2 regions of the Arthrobacter sp. SE2 genome follow, and region 2 is predicted to be linked to the other one. Evidence: riboswitches for the same ligand, from Rfam matches in the RefSeq annotation. Region 2 holds a riboswitch; the other holds the start of a gene.

Region 1 (3,391 bases), on a different contig from region 2:
AGTCAACGGGAACTTCGTGGACCCGGAGGCCGCAGCGTTCGGCGAGGACCAGGAGCTCAGTGTCGAAGAACCACGAGTTGTCCATGGTGTGGGGGAGGATCTGCTGTGCGACGTCTGCCCGGATCGCTTTGAAGCCGCACTGGGCATCGCTGAAGCGGGCGCCCATGAACGAGTGCAGCATCAGGTTGTAGCTGCGCGAAATGAACTCGCGCTTGGGGCCGCGGACAACCCGCGAGTTGCGTGTGAGACGTGTGCCAATCGCGAGGTCCGAATGGCCGGAGATGAGCGGCGCCAAAAGGGGCGCCAGTGCGGCGAGGTCCGTGGAAAGATCCACGTCCATGTACGCCAGAACCGGCGACGGCGATGTGAGCCACACCTTGCGAAGGGCGTTGCCGCGTCCCTTCTCCTCAAGATGGACAACCGCGAGCTCAGGCAGTTCCCTGGCCACGCGCTCCGCGATCTTCAAGGTGCTGTCCGTGCTCGCGTTGTCCGCCACGGTGATGCGGAAGCCATGCGGGAAGTATTCGCGCAAATGGCCGTGAAGCCTGCGCAGGCACTCTTCGAGGTCGCGTTCCTCGTTGAAGACGGGGATCGTGACATCGAGGACGGGGATGGCGGTGTGGGTGTCCACAGGGGCACGCCGTCCGCTGCGCTGGACGGGGGTCTTAGCCTGGATGGGAAGGCCCGGCGGCACCACCGCGGCGTCCTTCAGGGTTCCGGAGGTGGATTCGATGAGCGTCATGTATCCACAGTGCCGTCGCACAATATGAAGGCTTTAGGCGGAACCTGTGACGTGGCTGTGGATGTACCACCGGCGTGGCAAATCACATGCCTGGCCAAAAAACGCAAAGGTCCGCCCCCGAAGGGACGGACCTCGATGTATTTTGCGCGTGGCTCTTGGTTTAGTACCAGTTATGGGCCAAGTGGAAGGACCATGCCGCGGACGGCGATCCGTAGCGTTCCTTGATGTAGTTCAGGCCCCAGCGGATCTGCGTCTGGTAGTTGGTCTGCCAGTCGGCGCCTTCGGACGCCATCTTTTCGGCCGGCAGCGACTGCCCAATGCCATAAGCGCCACTGGAGGAGTTGGTAGCAGTGGTGCGCCAATCCGATTCCTTGTTCCACAAGGTGATCAGGGCTGACATCTCGCCCTGTCCCCAACCGTAGGAGGGAAGGATGCTTGCGGCATAGGCCTGGGCGCCGGAGGGATCATCGACGGCGGCGGGAGCGGCCGGGGCCGCCGGAGCGGGGGGTGCAACGGGGGCAGGGGGTGCCACGGACGCGGCCGGTGCGGCAGCCTGGGCCGCGACGGCGGCCGGACCGGGGGCGGGTGCTTGGCTCGGCGTCGGCGTGGCGCTGGGCTTGGGGCTCGCGCTCCCCGACGGCGTGGCTGTGGCCGACGGCGTGGCTGAGTGGTCTGCCGTGCGGGATTCGGACGTGCGGCTCATGTCCTGGGCATTGATGGCCTGTCCGGCGGCCTGGGTGGCGGCGCCTGCACCGAGGAACAGAGCAACGACGCCTGCAACAACTGCCATGCGCTGGCCGGTGCCGAGGTTCGAGGCGACTCGCCTCAACGTGGAACGTGACTTGTTTCTCCGGGCAGGTTCGCCGCGGTGGCGCGCAACAGGGCGCGACTGATTCTTGGAATCAGACATGGTGATTGCCTCTCGACGCCTGCGGAGTTAGCTGTCGGATTCGGATGAGGTCATCCGGCCGTGGCCACTGGTAATCGTGGCGGCACGGCTTCACCCCTAGGGCTGGCTCAACATGAGCGCTTGCCCGGAGACCTGGGTCCCCCGTCTCTGCCTGGACTGTTGGGCACCGGGGAGTGGCAGAGCTCGGCGCCTACCCGGCGGTGGCCGGAATGATCCAGCGCACCCATTCGACGGTACAGGAGGATCTTACTTAAGTCACGTTTAGGTAACGGAGGTCACGACGTCGGTGCGTCGACTTGCGCTCGCCGCGCACCGGCGTCGTGACCTCCAGGGCGGCCTTTCAGGCCGTGGCGGTCCTGAGCGCCGGAAGCCGCACCGCGAACTCCGTCCGTCCGGGCCGCGAGGCCACTTCGACCGTGCCGCCATGCGCCTGGACAATGGATTCCACGATCGACAAGCCGAGCCCGGACGTGCCCTCGGAACCGGAGCGGGCGGCGTCGGCACGGGCGAAGCGCGAGAAGATCCTGCCCTGGAATTCAGGCGGGATGCCCGGCCCGTTGTCAGTCACGGTCACCACGGCGCTGCCGTCGGCGGACCGCATGACGCCGGTGACCACGGTGGTTCCCGCCTCCGTGTGCTTGCGGGCGTTGGAGAGCAGATTCGCCAAAACCTGGTGGAGTTGAGTGGTGTCGCCGCGGACCGTGAGGGGCTCGTCCGGGAGCTTGAGCTGCCAGATGTGACCTGGGGCCATGACTTTCTCGTCGCTGACGGTTTCGATCACCAACTGCGTGAGATCCACATCGGTGAACTCGGGGGCCTTCCCTTCGTCCAGCCGGGCCAACAAGAGGAGGTCCTCCACGAGGGTGGTCATGCGTTCCGACTGGCTCTGCACCCGGCCCAGCGACTTGCGCCCGTCCTCGGTGAACGTCTCTGTCATGCGCAAGAGCTCGGTGTAGCCGCGGATGGCGGTCAGCGGAGTGCGCAGCTCGTGTGAAGCGTCGGCCACGAACTGGCGCACCTTTGTTTCGCTTTGCTGGCGCGCCTCTAGGGCGCTGGACACGTTGTCCAACATCAAGTTCAAAGCATGGCCGACGCTTCCCACTTCCGTGCTCGGGTGGGCCGCCGACGCCGGAACGCGCACAGCGAGTGCCACCTCACCGGCGTCGAGCGGAAGCTTCGACACCTTCGTGGCGACGTCGGAGAGCTGCTCCAAGGGGCGCATGGTGCGGCGGATCAGCACGGTTCCGGCCAGCCCGATCAGGACCAGTCCGCCCAAGGAAACCAGCACCATGGTCCAGACGAGCGAGGCCTCGGTGTCCTCTTTCGAGGCGAGCGGCAGCCCCGTGATGACAACATCGCCGTAGGGAGTTTCGGTGGCCACCAGCCGGTAGCCGCCATTGGACAGGGTGCGATCAACCGGGCGGCCATCGGAGGGGAGCGCCGACAGGATTCGAGCGTCGCTGGGCGACAACGGCGCACGGGTGGCATCGGAGGACAGGAATCCAGCATCGGTGCTCACCTGACCTGCGAGAATACGAGCATTCAGGGTGCCGATGCTCTGGCCCCGGGGGTCCAAGGGGTCCGGACGGCCACCAGGGTTGCCTTGCGGTGGGCGGCCATGGGAGGCCTGCGCCAATTGCTGGTCCAGCTGTTTCGTGAGGAACACATCCATGGAGGCGTAGCTGACCACACCGACGGCACCGCAGATGGCCACGAGGAGTGCCATGGAGAGAAGGATC
Region 2 (3,391 bases):
GTCCCAGAACGCGGTGGAGCCTCCGACGCCGAGGATCACCTCGTAGCCCTCGGGTGCAAGGAAGAACTGGCTAAGTCCCTCGCGGACGGAGCCCACCAGGTTCTTGACGGGTGCCTGGCGGTGGGAGGTGCCGAGGATCGTTGTCGAGGCGGCGGAGAGGGCCTCGATCTGCTCCGGGCGGACCTTGGAGGGCCCGGCGCCGAAGCGGCCGTCCTTGGGCAGCAAATCGGCGGGGATAGTGATGCTGTTGTCGCTCACGGGATGCTCCAATGGTGAAGTAGCGGCCTAGATGGGTCGTGGCAGGTGGCAAGCTGCCCCTTCGACTCCCCAATTCTGCCTGAAGCCGCAGGCGGGGGCAGAACCGAAGCTGTCATAGTCCGCCACGTGGAAAGCACTTGTTCGGGGCGGCGCTGGACAAGCGCCGGAATTATCCGGAGTAATTCCAAATAAGCTAAGCTTGGAGCTGGCGAAAATACGCAAGATACTGCGCTCGAGGAGCTGAGCTGGATGACGGATCTGATCGATACCACTGAGATGTATCTTCGGACCATTTTGGAGCTTGAAGAAGAGAACATCGTGGCTCTTCGCGCACGCATCGCCGAGCGCTTGCGGCACTCCGGCCCCACCGTTTCCCAGACGATCGGGCGGATGGAGCGCGACGGTCTGGTGATTGTGTCCAACGACAGGCACCTTGAGCTGACCGAAACGGGCCGGAAACGCGCCACCGAGGTCATGCGCAAGCACCGGCTCGCCGAACGGCTCCTGGCAGATGTCATTGGACTGGACTGGGCCTACGTCCACGATGAAGCATGCCGCTGGGAGCATGTCATGAGTGAGCGCGTGGAACGGCGGCTCTATGAACTGCTGGACCACCCCACGGAATCGCCTTATGGCAACCCCATTCCCGGACTCGAAGCGCTCGGCGGAGTCGCGTCCCACGCCTTTACGGATGGCGTGGTCAATCTTCTTGACGCGATGAACGAATACTCACCTGAAAACAGGGTCACCGTCAGTCGACTGGCTGAACCGATCCAGGTGGAGCCTGAACTTCTGGTGCAGCTGGACGAGGGTGGAATCCGCCCCGGCGCCAGGGTTTCCCTGGAACGTGTGGGGGAGTACATCTCCGTTCGCGTGCCCAATATCGACGGCGCGCTGGAGCTGCCGCCCGAGGTTGCCTCGCACGTGTTTGTCACGGTCGCCTAGCCGGCCCGCCGATGCGGTCGGCAAAGGTAACGAAATTATTACCGCGGGGGCTTAATCCCCTATAGTTAAATACTGGCGCCGATACCAAAGCGTTACCTGATCCGAAGCCGAGTTCTGCCAGCGGATCAGGTGGATTAGTCCATTCACTGGCAGAAACGGAGGAACCACCATCGGCTGTCGAAAGACGGCCTTGGGGTGAAGTCCGTAGCAGGAGTGCGAACAGCGCAAGGCCCCTCCGGGTACCTTGCGTTTTGTGCCCTTCGCGCGGACCGGGTCCACGATCTCTCTGGCCCGAATCCGACAGCTAACTTCGCAGGCTTGCCAGAGAGGAAAACCTTGACCACGCAGAACACCAGGGGCCGCAGGCGCGCGTCCGGTCCTACTGCTGTGCTGCGGAGCACAACCGCCGTCGAGCACGACCGGCCCCGCGATCCCCATCGCGAACTTCGCCGCCGCAAGGGTCCCTTGCGGCAGATGGCCGAGTTCGCCGCCGCAAGCGGAGCAGGACAGAAGGCCGGAGTGGCCCTTGCCGCTACGGGCCTCATCCTGACGGTCGCCTTGCCGGGCGCCGGCGCTATGACGGCCACGCCCGAGTCAAACCAAACCGCCTTGGCAGTGGGCAGCCAGCCTGAGATTCCGGCCGCGGCGAGCGCCACGATCGACTTCAGCCGTGCTGCGGTTTCCACCACTGCAGATCCGGACACCAAGCTTAAGCAGCTCTTGAGTGCGCAGTCCGTCGGTACCATCAAGACGTCGTCCTCCAAGGGCACCCTGGGGGCGCCGCTGGACACCCTGACAACGGCCTCGCCTTTCGGCTACCGCGTGAATCCCATCACGGGCGGCTTGGGAGAGTTTCACCGAGGTCAGGACTTCGTGGCCCAGTGCGGCACCCAGGTCCATGCTGCCGCGGCCGGTAAGGTCACTTTCGCTGGCTGGCATCCGTATGGCGGCGGAAACCGCATTGTGGTGGACCACGGCAACGGCCTGGAAACCACGTACAACCATTTGTCGTCGTTCAACGTCCAGGTGGGCCAAACGGTCAGCCGCGGCGATGTCATTGCATTGAGCGGCACCACGGGCGCCTCCACGGGCTGCCACCTCCACTTTGAAGTCATGGTCAACGGCGACGTCGTTGACCCCCTGGGCTGGCTGTAGCCAATCCGATGGAAGCCTCTCGCATGCTTGTCACGCTCCGTGACCTGAATGTGACATTCAGCCAAAACTCATGTACCGTCTAAGACGCATCAACTTTTAGAGAGTTGATGCACTCGAGTGGATTGCCTAGCTCTGCCACTGCTCGAGGTTCCGTTCGCAAAACATCGTCTGGCAGAGGCGGGGGACCCACTTTTGGTCATCTTCACGGATGGCCTTGGGGTTAAGTCGCACAACTTCCGAGAGGGAGAAGTGTGGCCGGATGACTCCCATCCGAATCCGACAGCTTACCTCGCGGGCATAGGGAGAGGCCTCTTAACGTGTCTTCACGCTCTACTGTTGCGCGCCACCGTGCCGCGGTCACCAAGACCAACTCGCTTGCCGTTATCGCTAAGACTGTCGGCAGCAACGCCGGTGGCGTAGGCCGTCAGGCAGCGGTTATCGCAGCTGCTTCCGGTCTGGTGCTTACTAGCGGTATCGCAGCCAACGCTGCAGAAACCAATGTCCCCCGCGAGTCCACTTCGACCTCCGCCCTGGAAGTCCAGTCCATCGCCCAAGCCAGCATTTCGGCCGACTCCTCCGTCGCCATCAAGTACGAGCGCCCGGCGGTCTCCACCGAAGCTGCTCCGGTTGTCGCAGCTCCGGTTGCCACGCAGGAAGCTGCTCCGGCCACGCAGGCTGCGACGGGTGCCGCTACCGGCGCCTCGACGCTCTCTGTCACCGCTGCTGTTTCACCCGCCACGAAGGTTGCCAGCGGCAAGGGCGCAGCGATTGCTGCCGCAGCTTACGCTCAGCTTGGCGTTGCCCAGGACTGCACCGCCCTGGCTTCGAACTCCCTGGCCGCTGTTGGGATCAACTTCCACGGCTGGCCGGCAGACTACCTCTCCCTTGGCCGTACGGTCAGCGCTGCTGAAGCGCAGCCGGGAGACTTGGTCTACTACCAGAACGGTGGCATGGGCATGGCCCACATCGCCGTTTACGTCGGCAACGGCATGGCAGTCCACGGCGGCTGGAACGGTGGCACCACCGCCCTTTA

The links. Region 2 has a riboswitch for cyclic di-AMP ahead of AC4CS3_RS13280 (M23 family metallopeptidase). Riboswitches for the same ligand answer to the same signal wherever they lie in the genome.
Region 1: another riboswitch for cyclic di-AMP. It lies ahead of AC4CS3_RS17485 (aggregation-promoting factor C-terminal-like domain-containing protein); the one in region 2 lies ahead of AC4CS3_RS13280 (M23 family metallopeptidase).

Annotation. Positions count from the first base shown of each region.
Region 1 is NZ_JBZAYA010000013.1:92,564-95,954, reverse strand. It holds gene AC4CS3_RS17490 (glycosyltransferase) at 1-742, opposite strand, end outside; gene AC4CS3_RS17485 (aggregation-promoting factor C-terminal-like domain-containing protein) at 903-1,652, opposite strand; cyclic di-AMP (ydaO/yuaA leader) riboswitch at 1,655-1,828, opposite strand; gene AC4CS3_RS17480 (sensor histidine kinase) at 1,993-3,391, opposite strand, start outside.
Region 2 is NZ_JBZAYA010000008.1:189,994-193,384, reverse strand. It holds gene serC (phosphoserine transaminase) at 1-258, opposite strand, end outside; gene AC4CS3_RS13285 (iron-dependent transcriptional repressor DtxR) at 508-1,203, shown strand; cyclic di-AMP (ydaO/yuaA leader) riboswitch at 1,330-1,537, shown strand; gene AC4CS3_RS13280 (M23 family metallopeptidase) at 1,540-2,358, shown strand; cyclic di-AMP (ydaO/yuaA leader) riboswitch at 2,504-2,670, shown strand; gene AC4CS3_RS13275 (NlpC/P60 family protein) at 2,676-3,391, shown strand, end outside.